DNA from 3 places in the Rhizobium sp. NFACC06-2 genome. Region 1 is predicted to be linked to each of the others. Evidence: riboswitches for the same ligand, from Rfam matches in the RefSeq annotation. Region 1 holds a riboswitch; each other region holds the start of a gene.

Region 1 (5,407 bases):
TGCCGCCGGATGGCCCTTGGCGAGATCGGCGGCGTGGGCAGCGATCTTGTAGGTGATGACGCCGACCTTCACGTCGTTACGGTCAGGCAGGCCGAGATGTTCCTTGGGCGTGACGTAGCAGAGCATCGCGGTGCCGAACCAGCCGATCATCGCCGCACCGATGCCGGAGGTGATGTGGTCGTAACCCGGCGCGATATCGGTGGTGAGCGGCCCGAGCGTATAGAAAGGCGCCTCACCGCAGGTCTTCAACTGCTTGTCCATATTCTCCTTGATCTTGTGCATCGGCACATGGCCGGGGCCTTCGATCATCACCTGGCAATCCTTCGCCCAGGCGATCTGCGTCAGCTCACCGAGCGTCTCCAACTCCGCGAATTGTGCGGCGTCATTGGCGTCGGCAATCGAGCCGGGACGCAAGCCATCGCCCAGCGAGAAGGAGACGTCGTAAACGCGGCAAATGTCGCAAATCTCGTCGAAATGCTCATAGAGGAAGCTTTCCTTGTGGTGATGCAGACACCACTTGGCCATGATCGAGCCGCCGCGCGAGACGATGCCGGTGACGCGGTTGACGGTGAGCGGGATGTAATGCAGCCGCACGCCAGCATGGATGGTGAAATAATCCACACCCTGCTCCGCCTGTTCGATCAGCGTATCGCGGAACACTTCCCAGTTCAGGTCTTCGGCAATGCCGTTGACCTTCTCAAGCGCCTGATAAAGCGGCACCGTGCCGATCGGCACCGGCGAATTGCGGATGATCCATTCGCGGATATTGTGGATGTTGCGACCGGTAGACAGGTCCATGACGGTATCCGCACCCCAGCGGATCGCCCAGACCATTTTCTCCACCTCTTCCGCCATGGAGGAGGTAACGGCGGAATTGCCGATATTGGCATTGATCTTGACGAGAAAATTGCGGCCGATGATCATCGGCTCAAGTTCCGAATGATTGATATTGGCAGGGATGATGGCGCGGCCGGCCGCCACTTCCTGACGCACGAATTCCGCCGTGACGTAGTCAGGGATATGCGCCCCGAAACTCTCGCCGTCACGCACAAGCTTTTCCCTGGCCGCCTCGCGCCCGAGATTTTCGCGGATGGCGATGAATTCCATTTCCGGTGTGATGATGCCGGCCCGCGCATAGGCAAGCTGGGTCACGGCTTTACCGGCCGTGGCTCTGAGCGGCTGGTGGCGCACGGAAAATTCAGGCGTCAGGCGTTCGCCGGTGGCAAAGCCGTTATCCTCCGGCTTGACGTGCCGGCCGTCATAGGCCTCGACATCGCCGCGCGCCACGATCCAGTCATGACGCAGACGCGGCAGACCCTTTTCAATCAAAACGGTATGCGAAGGATCAGTATAGGGACCGGAGGAATCGTAAACCGTCACCGGCGGTTCACCCGCCGTCGGATGAACGGCGATCTCGCGCATCGGCACGCGGATATGGGGATGTAAAATGCCGGCTTTGTGGATTTTGGTAGAGGCGGCATGCGGCCCCGTAGTAACCGACAACGGGATATTCTTGGCAGCGATATTCATCTTGAGGCTCCAAAGTTTGACAGTGGAGACCCAGTTCGAGCCGGAATGATGGAAAATACCGCAGCGCCGACAGCGCAATGCACACGCCAGCCGACCTTCGGTCTTTGCACCGTCCCTACGCCAGTATGAACTGGATCAGGTTCAACGGGTCACTGCGCATGAAAGCAGAATCTCAGCCCCTTGACGGGACACCCCTGGTGAATGGCCACAGCAAAAAACACCGACCGGCATTTGTCAAGGCCGACGATCCATGCTTGGCAAAGGTGCGGGAATGGCGCATGCTGCCGTTAGTTGTAATTAACCTAACGGTTTAGGCGAATATTATCGTTTGCAACGTAACGATAAGCACAAACCATCCTGATGTGAAATTCATGGGAGATACGTCGGAATGAACGCGACTATTCGTGAAATACTGGCCAAATTCGGCCAGCTTCCAACCCCTGTCGATACGATTGCAGATGAAGCCGATCTTTATGCGGCGGGCCTTTCTTCCTTTGCATCGGTGCAATTGATGCTCGGCATCGAAGAAGCATTCGATATCGAATTCCCCGACAATCTGCTGAACCGCAAGTCCTTTGCGAGCATCAAGGCCATTGAAGACACCGTTAAGCTCATTCTGGATGGTAAAGAGGCAGCCTGATGAACGTCACCGTAGCGCCGCAGGATGAAACGCTGTCCGCGCGCGCGGGCCGTGTCGCGGCAATTGCCGCCAAACACGCGGATGAGGTGGATGTCACCGGCCGCTTTCCGCAGGAAGCCGTTGATGCGCTGCGACAGGAACGCCTGCTCGGCATCCAGGTCCCCTCTTCGCTAGGCGGCGAAAGCGCTTCCTTACAGGAAATCGCCGATATCTGCGCCCGGCTCGGCCAGGCCTGTTCAGCAACCGCGATGATTTTCGCCATGCACCATATCAAGGCATCCAGCCTGGTGGAACACGGCGAGACGAGCGCATGGCATGCCGGCTTCATGAGCCGCATCGCCAGCGAACAGCTTCTGCTCGGCTCCGCCACCACCGAAGGCGGCATTGGCGGCAATCTGCGCAACTCCATCTGTGCAATCGAAGTCGAAGGCGATTTCTGCCGGCTGGAAAAGGACGCCACCGTCATTTCCTATGGCAGCAATGCCGATGCGATCCTCATCACCTCGCGTGCCCACAAGGATGCCGCGCCCGCCGATCAGGTGATGACGGTCTTTCTGAAAAACCAGTACACGCTCGAAAAGACCCATGTGTGGGATACGCTTGGCATGCGCGGCACCTGTTCGGATGGCTTCCTGTTTCGTGGCGAAGCACCGGCGGCGCAGATATTCCCGAAGCCTTTCGCGGAAATCGCCGCACAATCCATGCTGGCAAGCTCGCATCTTCTCTGGAGCGCCGTCTGGTATGGCATCGCCTCGGATGCGGTGTTGCGCGCCCAGTCATTCGTCAGGGCCGCGGCGCGGAAATCGCCCGGCACCGCCCCTCCGGGCGCGATCCGCCTTGCCGAGGTTTCCACCAAGCTGCAGGTCGTCAAATCCAACATCATCGCCGGCATCAAGGCTTACGAAGACACCAAGAGCGACCCGGAAAAGCTGATGTCCATGGCCTTTGCCGTCGCCATGAACAATGTGAAGATCTGCTCTTCGGAGACCATTCTGGAGATCATCGATCACGCCATGCTGGTCTGCGGCATCATGGGTTACAAGAATGGCACGCCCTATAGCCTGGGCCGACACCTGCGCGACGCACACTCTGCCCGGCTGATGATTTCCAACGACCGCATTCTCGGCAATTCCGCCAATCTCCTGCTGGTTCACAAGCAGGACACCAGCCTCTTGGGATAAGACCATGGACATGCAAACATCGTTTCTCGATCGACTGTTCGAAGAAGGCCTGCTGATTGAAACCGGTGTGGACGGTCTTTATGGACGCAGCGGCCAGTTCGAGGATGTCATTGCCGCCTTCGAGCGGCTGATCGACCGCACGGGCGGCGCTGACGGCGCCGAAGCGATCCGCTTTCCGCCCGGCATCAACCGCGCCTATTTTGAAAAGAGCGGTTATATGAAGAGCTTCCCACAGCTCGCCGGCACGGTCCATTCCTTCTGCGGCTGTGAGCTCGACCATGTCAGCCTGCTGAAAACCATGGACGAGGGCGGCGACTGGACCAAGGACCAGAAAGCCACCGACATCGTGCTGACGCCGGCAGCCTGCTATCCGCTTTATCCGACGATTGCCAAGCGCGGCGCGTTACCTGCCGGCGGCGGTCTCTATGACATCCAGTCCTATTGTTTCCGCCATGAACCCTCCAAGGACCCGGCCCGCCAGCAGCTTTTCCGCATGCGCGAATATGTCTGCATGGGCACCGAGTCCAATGTCACCGAATTCCGCCAGACCTGGATGGATCGCGGCGTGGAGATGATGAAGGCGGTCGGGCTCGACGTCACCATCGATATCGCCAATGATCCTTTCTTCGGCCGTGCCGGCAAGATGCTGGCCAACAACCAGCGCGACCAGAACCTCAAATTCGAGCTCCTGATCCCGGTCACGTCGGCGACCAGCCCGACGGCCTGCATGAGCTTCAACTACCATCAGGATGCCTTCGGTCAGAAATGGGGCCTGAACCTCGAAAATGGCGATGTCGCCCACACCGCCTGCGTCGGTTTCGGGCTGGAGCGCATCGCGCTCGCACTGTTTGCGCATCACGGCCTGGACGTGAAGGCATGGCCTGCACCTGTCCGGGAAACGCTCTGGGGCTGATCATTCATGCGGCAGATTTTTCCCGGCCTCGATCCCAAAAACTATGTGCAGCATCCGCTCCATTCCTCCGAGAGAATGTGGCCGGAGACCAATTGCTACATCGATTTATGGATCGAGGTGCTGGCCTCGAAAGGTCTGCCGCCGGAAGCCATGTTCGGTTTCACCGTGACGCAGGATTTCGAAGGCGACCAGTTCACCTTCTTCAAGGTGCCGCTGGAAGACCTCGAGGCGCTTTATGGCGTTCGCGCCACCGAACTTGCGATCTTCGACCAGGTGGAAGACCACATCGCGACGCAGCTGGAACGCGGCCGCATCTGCCTGATCGAGATGGACAGCTTCTATATGCCCGATACCCATGGGGTCGGCTACCGGAAGGAACACGGCAAGACCACCATCGCCATCAACAGGCTCGATCGCGAAAAACGGGAACTGGACTATTTCCACAATGCCGGCTTTTTCCATCTCTCCGGCGAGGACTTTGACGGGCTCTTCCAGCACCATCTGGCCGAGACCGACCCGCCCTTTCTGCCCTATACCGAATTTGCAAAATTCGCAGACGGCAATCCTTCACCGGCGCATATTCGCAAGACAGCCGAACGGCTCCTGAATTTTCATTTTTCGAGGCGGCCCTCAGCCAACCCGGTCCGGGCCTTTGCAAAAGTGTTTCCGGCTCAGGTGGAAAAAGTTGCCGACCGGCCCTTCGGTTTTTTCCACAAATATGCCTTCAACACGCTGCGCCAACTCGGTGCCAACTTCGAATTGTTGGCAAGCCATCTCGAGTGGCTGGACGCCGATGGTTTTTCTGAGGCCAGAGGCCACGCGCTCAAGATTTCCGAGGTCGCCAAGACGGTTCAGTTCCAGCTCGCCCGCGCCGTCACGCGCCGCAAATTCGATGCGCTGGCCACCGTGCTTGATCCGGCAGCGGACGCATGGGATGGTTTGATGAAAAACCTTGGCGAAAAACTATCCGATGCCAGCGAGGCCGCGTGAGGACCTATCTTCCGGGTGAAAGCGAGGAATTGCTAAGTGAAGGCTGGACGCTGACACTGACGCCCGCCGATGCCTTTGAGACCCCGTCCGATATTCCGGCATCGCTTGAAAGCCTTCATGTCTCCGTTCCCGGCACCGTGGCGCAAGCCTTGG
Region 2 (5,407 bases), 160 kb from region 1:
GTATCGACGTTACGCTGACCTCCGGTGAAGAAGAGGCGCGGCCGCTGCTTGCCGGTTCGCTCGATATCGATCTGCCGCCCGCCTCGCTGTTTTCGGTTGCCGGATTTACCGCCCTTGAGGGGCTCGATATCGCCAATGTGCGTTATCCGCTCACGGATTTTGCGCTTGCTTTCGGTTCGTCCCGCACTATTTCCAATGTCGCGAATGGCGGCCCCGTGCATTTCTCGCTGAAAAGCGGAAAAGCCATCGTGCTCGCCCGCCCTTATGATCTGACCGGAGCCTGACGCCTTGGCACCCCCAATTTTGAAACTCGATGACATCAAGCTGACCTTCGGCGTGACCCCGCTGCTCGATGGCGCCAATCTCCAGGTGGAACCGGGCGACCGCATCTGCCTTGTCGGGCGCAACGGGTCCGGCAAGTCCACCCTGATGAAGATCGCCGCGGGTCTGGTCGAGGCACAGTCGGGCGAGGTTTTCCGGCATCCGGCCGCCACCATCCGTTATCTGGAGCAGGCCCCGGATTTTGCCGGTTACGACACGGTTCAGGCCTATGCCGAAGCGGGGCTCGGACCCGGTGACGATCCCTATCGCGTCACCTATCTTCTGGAGCATCTCGGTCTCACCGGGCAGGAACATCCGGCGAGCCTTTCCGGCGGTGAAGCGCGACGTGCCGCCCTTGCCCGCGTCATGGCGCCGGAACCCGATATTCTGATGCTGGACGAACCGACCAACCATCTCGATTTGCCCACCATCGAATGGCTTGAAAGCGAGCTGCAGCAGACGCGCAGCGCGCTGGTGCTGATTTCCCATGACCGGCGTTTTCTCGAAAAGGTCTCAACCTCGACCGTCTGGCTGGATCGTGGCCAGTCGCGCCGTCTCAATCGCGGTTTTGCCCATTTCGAGGAATGGCGCGACAAGGTGCTGGAAGAAGAAGAGTTGGAGCAGCACAAGCTCGGTAAGGCCATCGAGCGCGAAGAGCACTGGATGCGTTATGGCGTGACCGCAAGGCGCAAGCGCAACATGCGCCGCGTCGGCGAGCTTCAGGCCATGCGTGCGGAATATCGCGGCCACAAGGGACCTCAGGGCACGGTGCAGGCGACCGTTACCGAAGGACGTGAATCCGGCAAGCTGGTCATCGAGGCCGAGGCCATCACCAAGGCTTACGGCGAGCGCGTGATCGTCGCGCCGTTTTCGCTGCGCGTCCATCGCGGCGATTGCATCGGCTTCGTCGGCCCGAATGGAGCCGGTAAAACCACGCTTCTGAAGATGCTCACCGGCCAGCTGGAGCCCGATAGCGGCACGGTGAAGCTCGGCACCAATCTGGAAATCGCGACGCTCGACCAGAAACGCGAGGATCTCAATCCCAACGATACGCTCGCGCATTATCTGACCGATGGCCGCGGCGAAAATCTGCTGGTCAACGGCGAATTGAAGCATGTGACGGGCTACATGAAAGACTTTCTGTTCCAGCCGGAACAGGCTCGCACGCCGATCCGTAACCTTTCCGGCGGCGAGCGCGCGCGCCTTATTCTGGCACGCATTCTGGCGCGGCCGACCAATCTTCTGATCCTCGACGAGCCGACCAACGATCTGGATATCGAAACGCTCGATCTGCTGCAGGAAATCGTTGCGGGCTTTTCCGGCACTGTTATCCTCGTCAGCCACGACCGCGATTTCCTCGACCGCACCGTCACCTCCACCATCGCGCCCGTCAATCCGGATCAGCCGGACGGACGATGGATCGAATATGCCGGTGGCTATTCGGACATGATGGCGCAGCGCAAGGGTGCGGCCGAAGAAAAACGCAAGGCTGAGAAACAGGAAAAGGCGAAGGCCGCACCTTCGGCCTCTGCATCGCAGGATCCTTCAAAGGCCAAGGGCAAGCTTTCCTTCAAGCAGAAATTCGCGCTCGAAAATCTTCCGAAGGAGATGGAAAAGGCGCAAAGCGAAATCGCAAAACGCGAGCAGCGCATGGCCGATCCGGAGCTTTTCACAAAGGACCCGGCGGCCTTCAACACACTCGCGCAGGAAATGTCGAAGCTGCGCGACAAGCTGGAGGCCATGGAAGAAGAATGGCTGGAACTGGAAATGCTGCGCGAGGAACTGGAGGGCTGAAGGCAATCAGTTCCCCGTTTGACCGGTCCTCCTTCGGCCTTTGACAGAAAGGCAGAATTGCCGTTCTATGCCGGCGTTCGTTTGGAGGAGTTGTGAAAATGCGCATGATTTTCGTCAATCTGCCGGTCAAGAATATCGAGACATCAAGGAACTTCTTCACTGCTCTCGGTTTCAGCTTCAACCCGGAATATTCGGATGACCGCACGCTCTGCATGATCGTGGAAGAGAATATCTTCGTGATGCTTCTCCAGGAGGGACGTTTCCGCGATTTCATCAACGGCGACATTGCCGACGCGACCCGAACCACCGAGGTTCTGACCTGTCTTTCCGCCGGAAGCAGGGAGGAAATCGACCGGATGATCGCCACGGCGCTTGCTTCCGGCGGCAGCGGCTGGAAGCCTGTTCAGGACCATGGCTTCATGTATGCCGGCAGCTTTCAGGATCCCGACGGGCACGTCTGGGAACTGGTGCATATGACGGAACAGGGCTGACCTCGGCCATCTTGCCAATAAGGGACGGCGGGACTACACCATCATCTTGATCTAACGGGGTGTCTTTTGCGCTTGGGTGCAAAAGGCTGAGAGGCTTGCCAACCCGAAGAACCTGATCCGGTTCATACCGGCGGAGGGATTAGACGGCTTTAACGCAGGCGGCTATTTCCCGATCGTTTTTTTGAGGAGATACCCGTGCGCCGTCGTCTTTTCCTGAATTCTCTCTTTGCCGCCTCGCTGTTTCTGCCCGGTCTTGCCGTCGCACAGGATAGACAGGAACTGACCGTCTACACCTATGAAAGCTTCGTTTCCGAATGGGGTCCCGGTCCCAAGGTGAAGGAGGCCTTCGAGAAGGTTTGCAACTGCACGGTCAATTTCGTCGGCGTGGCCGATGGCGTGGCGCTGCTCAATCGTCTGAAGCTTGAAGGGGCGGGGTCCAAGGCGGATGTCGTGCTTGGCCTCGACACCAATCTTGTCGCGGAAGCAAAACAGACCGGTCTATTCGATGTCAGCGGCATCGATGCATCGGCGGCCAAAGTGCCGGGCGGCTACACGGACGATGTTTTCATTCCCTATGATTACGGCCATTTCGCTGTCATCTATGATACGCAGACGGTGAAAAGCCCGCCGACGAGCCTGAAAGACCTCGTGGAAGGCGACCCCTCGCAGAAAGTCGTCATTCAGGATCCGCGCACCTCCACGCCGGGGCTTGGCCTTCTGCTATGGGTGAAATCGGTTTACGGCGATAAGGCCCCGGAGGCCTGGGAAAAGCTCAGGAAGCGCATTCTCACCGTTACGCCGGGCTGGTCGGAATCCTATGGCCTCTTCACCAAGGGTGAGGTGCCGATGGTGCTCTCCTACACCACCTCGCCCGCCTATCACATGGTCGCTGAAAAAACGGATCGTTATCAGGCCGCCGCCTTTTCCGAAGGACATTACATCCAGATCGAGGTTTCCGGTCTCCTCAAAAACGCGCCGCACAAGGAACTGGCAAAGCAGTTCCTGGCTTTCACGCTGACATCCGGTTTTCAGGATGCCATTCCGGAAAATAACTGGATGATGCCGGTTGCGGCAACCTCGAAGCCCTTGCCGGAGGCGTTTTCGAAACTCGTGGTGCCGCAGAAGACTTTTCTGATGGATCCGGAAGAGGTGGCGAAGAACCGCAAGGCATGGATCGATGAATGGCTTGCCGCCATGAGCATGAATTGAGGAAGAGGCACACCCGCGCATGATGCTGCGTCGCGATTACCGGCGGTCGATCATTTTCGGAACGGCGGCTTTTGCCGCCGTTTTCCTGTTCATGGCGCTCGCGGCTGCGGCTCTCCTGTCCTTTGATGCCGGCGCGTCCGCTGCCGGCATCATGGATGCCTATACGCTGCGCATTCTGCGTTTCACGCTTTATCAGGCAACGCTTTCCACCCTTCTTTCCATTGTTCTCGGCCTGCCGGTGGCGCTGGCGCTTTGTCGTCGGCGCGAGTTTCCGGGAAGGATCTGGATCATCAGGCTGATGGCGGTACCGATGGGTCTGCCTGTCATCGTTGGCGCCTTCGGTATCATAACCATCTGGGGCAGGCAGGGCGTTTTGAATTCGGCACTCGTTTTTGCCGGGGCGGATGAACCTCTCAGCATTTACGGCCTGTCTGGCATTCTTATTGCCCATGTGTTTTTCAATCTGCCGCTTTCGGTGCGGCTGATGCTGGCCGGGCTGGAGCGCATTCCGGGCGAATATTGGCGCATGGCGGCGAGCCTCGGCATGGGGCCGATTTCGATTTTCCGTTTTATCGAATGGCCGGCGGTCGCGCGTCTCGTTCCCGGCATTGCCGGGCTTGTCTTCATGCTGTGCGCCACCAGCTTCACGCTCGTTCTTCTGTTGGGCGGCGGGCCGGCAGCAACGACGCTGGAGGTGGCGATCTATCAGGCGCTGCGGTTCGATTTCGATCCGCAGCGGGCGATTGCGCTTTCGGTTTTGCAGATTGCCCTCACCGCAATTCTGCTCGGCCTTCTTGCCTTTTTGCCGTCGCCCGAAGCGGAAATTCCCTCGCTTGGCCGTTCCCTTCGCCGTTTCGACGGAAAGGGAATCGGTGCCCGCCTCTGGGATGGCGCGGCAATCGTGTTCGCTGTTCTGCTGATCGGCCTGCCGCTTGTCGCCATAGCAGTCTCAGGTTTGAGGGCCGATCTGCTACGCCTTCTGTCCGCGCCGATTTTCCTGCGCGCGGCGGCGACCAGTCTTGCAATCGCCGCACTATCCGCAGCCCTTGTCGTGCTTTGCTGCATGGCTATCATCGGCGCACGCCAGGCGATAGGCTCCAGACGGCAGGCGGGGCAACCCCTGCGCTTCCTCTCCGCCATGCTGGGGGCAGGGTCTTCGCTGGTGCTTTTGGTGCCCCCAGTCGTATTGGGAAGCGGATGGTTCCTGTTATTGCGGGTTTTCGGCGATGCCAGCTTCTATGCGCCGGTCCTCGTGGCGCTGATCAATATGCTGATGGCTTTGCCGCTTGCCATGCGGGTGCTGGAGCCGGCCTGCACCAGTCATTTCTTGCGCACCGGCCGACTTTCCGCCAGTCTCGGGCTTCAGGGTCTGGCGCGGCTGCGGTTCGCCGATCTTCCGGTTCTGTGGCGACCGCTGGCCATGGCGTTTTCCTTCGCCATGGCCCTGTCTCTCGGCGATTTAGGTGCGGTTGCCCTGTTCGGATCGGAAAGTTTCGTCACCCTGCCATGGCTGGTTTACAGCAATATGGGCAGCTATCGTACCAATGATGCCGCCGGTTATGCCTTCCTTCTCGGTATCGTCTGCCTGCTGC
Region 3 (5,407 bases), on a different contig from region 1:
TGGTTGGTGATAAAGATCGCGGCCTGTTCAACGGCGGAGAGGAAACGCGGCAGGCGGTTGTCTTTTGCGAGATCGCGGTGCGTGACGAAGATCAGCTCGTCATAGGCCGGCACGCCGTGTTCCTCCGGGAAGAAGGAGCGGCCTTCATGTCCCTCGAGCTTCATCTGCGTCAGTTCGAAATTGCGGAAGCCGCCAAGCGTGGCATCCACCTTGCCGGCGATCAGCGACGGCGAGAGCGAGAAGTTGACGTTGATGAGTTCGACATCGTCCTTCGTCAGACCGTCCTTTTCCAGCATGCGCTTCAGCATGGCATCCTCGAAGCCGGAAACGGAAAAGCCGACCTTCTTGCCCTTCAGGTCTTTCAGGCTCTTGATCGGGCCATCGGCCAGAACGGTGACGGTGTTGAGCGGGGTTTCGACCAGCGTGCCGAAACGCACGAGCGGCAGGCCGGCATCGTGATCGAGATAGAGGTTCGGTTGGTAGTGCACGCCTATATCGGCCTGTTTGGCCGAGACGAGACGCGGCACGGCGGAGGGGTCTGCGGGCGGAACCAGTTCCACCTCTAGCCCCGCATCGGCAAACAGGCCGCGTTCCTTGGCGATCACCATCGGCGCATGATCGGGGTTCACGAACCATTCGAGCAACACGGTCAGCTTGTCTGCCGCATGCGATTGCATAGGTGAAAGTACGCTTGCCGCCGCGACGACGAGGGAAAGAAGAGTTCGTCTCATGGTACCGAAAGTCTCCGTAAAGATCTGAAAGGAATGGTGTGTTCTGTTTCCTTGGCCCAGGGGGTCAGATTGGCGGTCACCCGGTCGACAATGAGCCGCAGTAGCACCGCAATGATGGCGAGAATGGCCATGGCGGCGAACATGATGTCGGTCTGCATGCGGGCATTGGACTGGATCATCACGAACCCAAGCCCGGCCGATGCGCCCACCCATTCGCCGATGACGGCGCCGAGCGGGGCGAGCGGCGCGGCAACCCTGAGACCGGAAATGAGCGAGGGCAGCGCCAGCGGCACACGCAACCGGGTGAGGATCTGCCAGTGGCTCGCCTCCGTCAGCGAGGCGGCGTCGAGGATGGCGCGATCGGTGCGGTTGAGCCCGTCAGTGAAAGCGGAGGTCACAGGGAAGAAGATGATGATCGTCGTCATGACCACTTTCGAAGCCATGCCGAAACCGAACCAGAGGACGAGGATGGGGGCGAGCACGAAGACCGGAAAGGCCTGCAACACCAGAACCATGGGCCAGACGAGGCGGCCGAGGCGCGGGATGGCGGCAATCGTGAAAGCGACGAGAATGCCGGCGGTGATGCCCGCCGCAAGCCCCAGCGCCATTTCACCGAGCGTTATCAGCGCCTGCCCGAACAGGAAGCCAGGCTGGCGCCAGAAAGCGCCGACAACATAGGCGGGCGATGGCAGGATGTAGCGGGGCGGTGAAAACAGCCACGTTCCCGCCTGCCAGAAAACCAGCAGAAGACCGACACCGTTTAGCGCATGGGTGGCACGCATCAGCCGGACCTCAGACGCAGACGCACCGTGTGCGAAGGGCGGAAGGGTTCAGCATCATCATTCGTCTCCAGATGTGACAATCTCGGAGATCAGGCAAAGCGGAGAAGAGAAAGGGCAGCGCCTCCTGGCGCGGCAGTTCCGTTCCTACGCCGGCATGACCCGGATCAGGTTCAAGGGTCCGGCTCATCGCCATCTCAGCACCGTTCGGTGCTCCCCTCGGAAGAGTTTGTTTTGTAGGTCAAGTTTCATAAATGTCAACGTCCCGCCGCCGATCCGTCGTCAGGCGTGATCGTGAATGCCTGAACGGCCTCGCGCTGGTGCGCATCTCCCATTGGCGTATTAGTTATTAAGGAAATTAGATTTATCGAAAATTAGTTATCTCTTGAAACTGCCTTTCAATATTGTTCGGCTAACTTTCGCTCCGGGGAAAAGTTCCGGGGGCGAATTTGAAGAACATCTGGCAGGATAAATCGGGAAATTTCGGCATTCTCAGCGCCCTATTGATGGTGCCGCTGATTGGGGCCGCCGGCGTGGCCCTTGATATAACGCGTGGCATGGCCGTCAAATCGGACCTGCAGATGGCGGCGGATGCCGCGGCGCTTGCGGTGGTTGCCGATACGTCGTCGAGCGTTCACAAGGCAAAGGAAATGTCGGGCGACGGTGTCATTTCGCTTGGCACTGATGAAGCCTCCGCATTCTTTGAAAGCAACGAGCGGGCCAATCCCGACTACAAGCTCCTGTCTCTTGACGTGTCGGTGATCAAGCACGGTAATGCCATCGAATCCTCGGTCAATTTCACGGCATCCGTCGGCACCACGCTTTCACGGATACTCGGAGAGGATCTGATCACCATTTCGGGCAAGGCGACGGCAAAATACGAGACGGAAACATTCAGCGACTTCTATGTCCTTCTGGATAACACCCCCTCGATGGGTGTCGGCGCGACGCCAACCGACGTTGCCACCATGGTAGCCAATACAAGCGACAAATGCGCTTTCGCCTGTCACATCGTGAAAAACGGGGTGGTCGATACAAATAGCTATTACTACAAAGCCAAAAGCCTCGGGGTCACGACGCGCATCAATGTGGTGGCGCAGGCCACGGCAAGCCTGATGGATACGGCGAAGTCCATGCGCAAAAGCAGCAATCAATATCGTATGGCGGTTTACTCCTTCGGAGAGAAAGCGGAAGATACGAAGCTGCTCGAAGTCGTTCCCTTGACCTCGGATCTGGCGACCGCGAAGAAGAAAGCCGCTGAAGTCGACCTGATGTCGATCCCCAAGCAGGGGTTCAACAACGACCAGCAGACCGATTTTGACCGGGCACTGACCCAGATTGGCGACAGGATCGGCAGTTCGGGCACTGGTGCAAGTTCAGCCAGCCCCGAAAAGATCGTCTTCTTCGTGTCAGACGGCGTCGGCGATAGCTACAAGCCATCCGCCTGCACCAAAAAAACGACCAGCGGCCGCTGCCAGGAACCGATCGATATCAAATATTGCACGAAGCTGAAGGAAAAGGGTTTTCGCATCGCCGTGCTTTATACCACCTATCTGCCGCTGCCGACCAATGACTGGTACAATAGCTGGATCGCGCCCTTTCAGCCGGAAATCGGTGCACGCATGCAGCAATGCGCTTCGCCGGGCCTGTTCTTCGAGGTCAGCCCATCGCAGGGCATCAGCGATGCAATGACCGCCCTTTTCAAAAAGGCCATCACATCACCCCGCCTGACGGGGTGATGGCAGGGACGATCTCGGCCATCTTTCAGCCGATGGTACGAAGCTCTTCAAACAGCGGCCGATGGCAGCTATCTGCACGATAGAACACCGCCGGCTCGCCGAGCGGCGCTTCGACGGTGACGTCCTGTCCGCCGGGAGAGTGCACGCCGCTCCACAGGTGCACCCATTCGCCGTCGCCCGGAAGATAGAGCGAGCGTTGCGTTTCGCCCGCTTTCCAGACCGGCGCGACGAGCATGTCCGCCCCGTAGAGATAGCAGTCCTGAATGGTATAGGTCCGCCGGTCATTCTCGTAGTGAAGAAAGAGCGGACGCTGCACCGGCAGGCCCGTCCTGGCCGCTTCCGCCGAGAGTGATTTCAGATAGGGAGCCAGCGCGACATAGATGGATGTCATGCGGGCGAAATGGGCAAGAACCGCCTCATCCTGATCGATCTGGAGATTGTCGCGCGGCCGGTTGCCCTCATGGGTACGCATGACCGGCGTGAAAGCGGCCATCTCCGTCCAGCGCATGATGAGTTCTGCGGTTCTGACATTGCCGAACAGGCTGGTGTAACCGCCAATATCGGAATGGTGATAGGCATTGCCCATGAGGCCCGAGGAGAGCGCCCCGCAGATGACGGTGACCAGACCGTCGTGACGGGAGAAGTCGACAGACTGGTCGCCGCCCCAGATGAGCGGGCAATGGGCCTGCACACCGGTGAAGCCGGCGCGCATGAAGAACAGCGCTTCGCCGGTCTTGCCACGGCTTTCGACGGCCTTGGCGTTGACCTCGGCCCAGAGCGTTGGCCAGGCATTGTGCATCAGCTTGGCGTCCACGCCGTTGGAAAGGGTAATGTCGATCGGCAGATATTCGCCGAAATCTGCCATCCAGCCGGAGAGGCCGAAATCGAGCATATTCCTGCCGATGATCTCCTCGGCAAACCAGTCGGTGGCGGCCGGGTTGGTGAAATCGACCACGCCGCAATCGAACTCGCCGAAATCCACCAGCGCCGTCTTGCCCTCGGCGTCAGTGGCGAAATAACCGGCTTTTTCGGCCACCGGGAACAGCGGGCCATCGACGCAGAGATAGGGGTTCACATAACCCAGAAAGCGGATGCCCTGATCGGCAAGCTCGGCGATCTTCTGGCGCAGATGCGGATAACGCGTATCATTCGCCTGCCAGTCCCAGAACAGGCGCGCGCCGAAGGATGTCTGGCGAAGACCCACCCAGTCTTCGCACCAGAGGCCGGACACCTTCGTTCCGGCCGCGCGGATTTTCTCCAGTCGCGCAAAGGAGTTGACGCCGTCCTTTAACCCGATGATCGCACCGTTATAGACCCATTCCGGCAGTTCAGGCTGGCGTCCGAACCGCAGCGACAGGGCGGAAACGATATCCGTGAAATGATCGCCGGCGAAGAATTCGATCTTTTCGGGGATGGCCCAGATTTCGATCTCGTGGAAATCGCCGTTGCGGAAATCGAAGACCGAATAGGCGCTTGTCTCGACATGGAGGGCGTATCTGCGCGACGACAGGTAAGTCGGCTGCGGGTAGTTGGTGTTGTAATAATCACCGCCCGCCTTGCCGCTGACATCGGACTTGAAGGTGATTTCGGTGGTCTTGTCCCGGCCGACCCCCGGCTCGGAAGTCCAGAGCGGAAAGCGGCGACCGCGCATGTCGAAATAGGACATCTGCTCGCCGCCGCCCCAGACGTGCTCATCCGCTTCCGCAACGATGCGCAGCCAGAGGCGGTTGACGGTGTCATCCAGCGCCGTTAGCCGCATCGCGTTGCCATCGAGCGTCAGGCGAAGGCGCGGTGCCTGTCCCGGCGCGGATGAGAGCGTGATGCTCTCGCCGCTGACCTCGGCGTGGCGCAGGGCGGTTCGTTCGATAAGGTAGTCCTCGATATCGAAATTGCCGCGATACATATCCATCCTCTCCTTGCCGAAACCGGCGAAGAAGGCCGGATTTTCGGGGGAATGGGAAAGTATGGTGCGATTGCCGATGGTGAGCGCGAAGCCGTCTTTAGTCTTTTCGAAATGCATGACTGTACCTGTTTAGCCCTTGAGACCGCCGGCGGTGAGGCCGGAGACAACCCGTTCCTGAAAGATGACGATCAGGATGGCGACCGGCACGATACCCACCACCAGCGCCGCCGAGATGACCGGCCAGGGGAAGGCGAA

Evidence for each region. Region 1 has a riboswitch for thiamine pyrophosphate ahead of thiC (phosphomethylpyrimidine synthase ThiC). Riboswitches for the same ligand answer to the same signal wherever they lie in the genome.
Region 2: another riboswitch for thiamine pyrophosphate. It lies ahead of thiB (thiamine ABC transporter substrate binding subunit); the one in region 1 lies ahead of thiC (phosphomethylpyrimidine synthase ThiC).
Region 3: another riboswitch for thiamine pyrophosphate. It lies ahead of F3H58_RS08275 (ABC transporter permease); the one in region 1 lies ahead of thiC (phosphomethylpyrimidine synthase ThiC).

Annotation. Positions count from the first base shown of each region.
Region 1 is NZ_FMVA01000004.1:353,916-359,322, reverse strand. Features, by position in the region: gene thiC (phosphomethylpyrimidine synthase ThiC) at 1-1,530, opposite strand, end outside; TPP riboswitch at 1,625-1,736, opposite strand; gene F3H58_RS10475 (acyl carrier protein) at 1,919-2,170, shown strand; gene F3H58_RS10470 (acyl-CoA dehydrogenase family protein) at 2,170-3,351, shown strand; gene F3H58_RS10465 (amino acid--[acyl-carrier-protein] ligase) at 3,356-4,264, shown strand; gene F3H58_RS10460 (DUF1839 family protein) at 4,271-5,254, shown strand; gene F3H58_RS10455 (glycoside hydrolase family 2 protein) at 5,251-5,407, shown strand, end outside.
Region 2 is NZ_FMVA01000004.1:196,152-201,558, forward strand. Features, by position in the region: gene F3H58_RS09735 (thiamine diphosphokinase) at 1-284, shown strand, start outside; gene F3H58_RS09740 (ABC-F family ATP-binding cassette domain-containing protein) at 289-2,115, shown strand; gene F3H58_RS09745 (VOC family protein) at 2,214-2,606, shown strand; TPP riboswitch at 2,652-2,762, shown strand; gene thiB (thiamine ABC transporter substrate binding subunit) at 2,802-3,815, shown strand; gene thiP (thiamine/thiamine pyrophosphate ABC transporter permease ThiP) at 3,835-5,407, shown strand, end outside.
Region 3 is NZ_FMVA01000003.1:304,425-309,831, forward strand. Features, by position in the region: gene F3H58_RS08270 (ABC transporter substrate-binding protein) at 1-731, opposite strand, end outside; gene F3H58_RS08275 (ABC transporter permease) at 728-1,513, opposite strand; TPP riboswitch at 1,638-1,740, opposite strand; gene F3H58_RS08280 (pilus assembly protein TadG-related protein) at 1,960-3,249, shown strand; gene F3H58_RS08285 (alpha-glucosidase) at 3,275-5,269, opposite strand; gene F3H58_RS08290 (carbohydrate ABC transporter permease) at 5,282-5,407, opposite strand, start outside.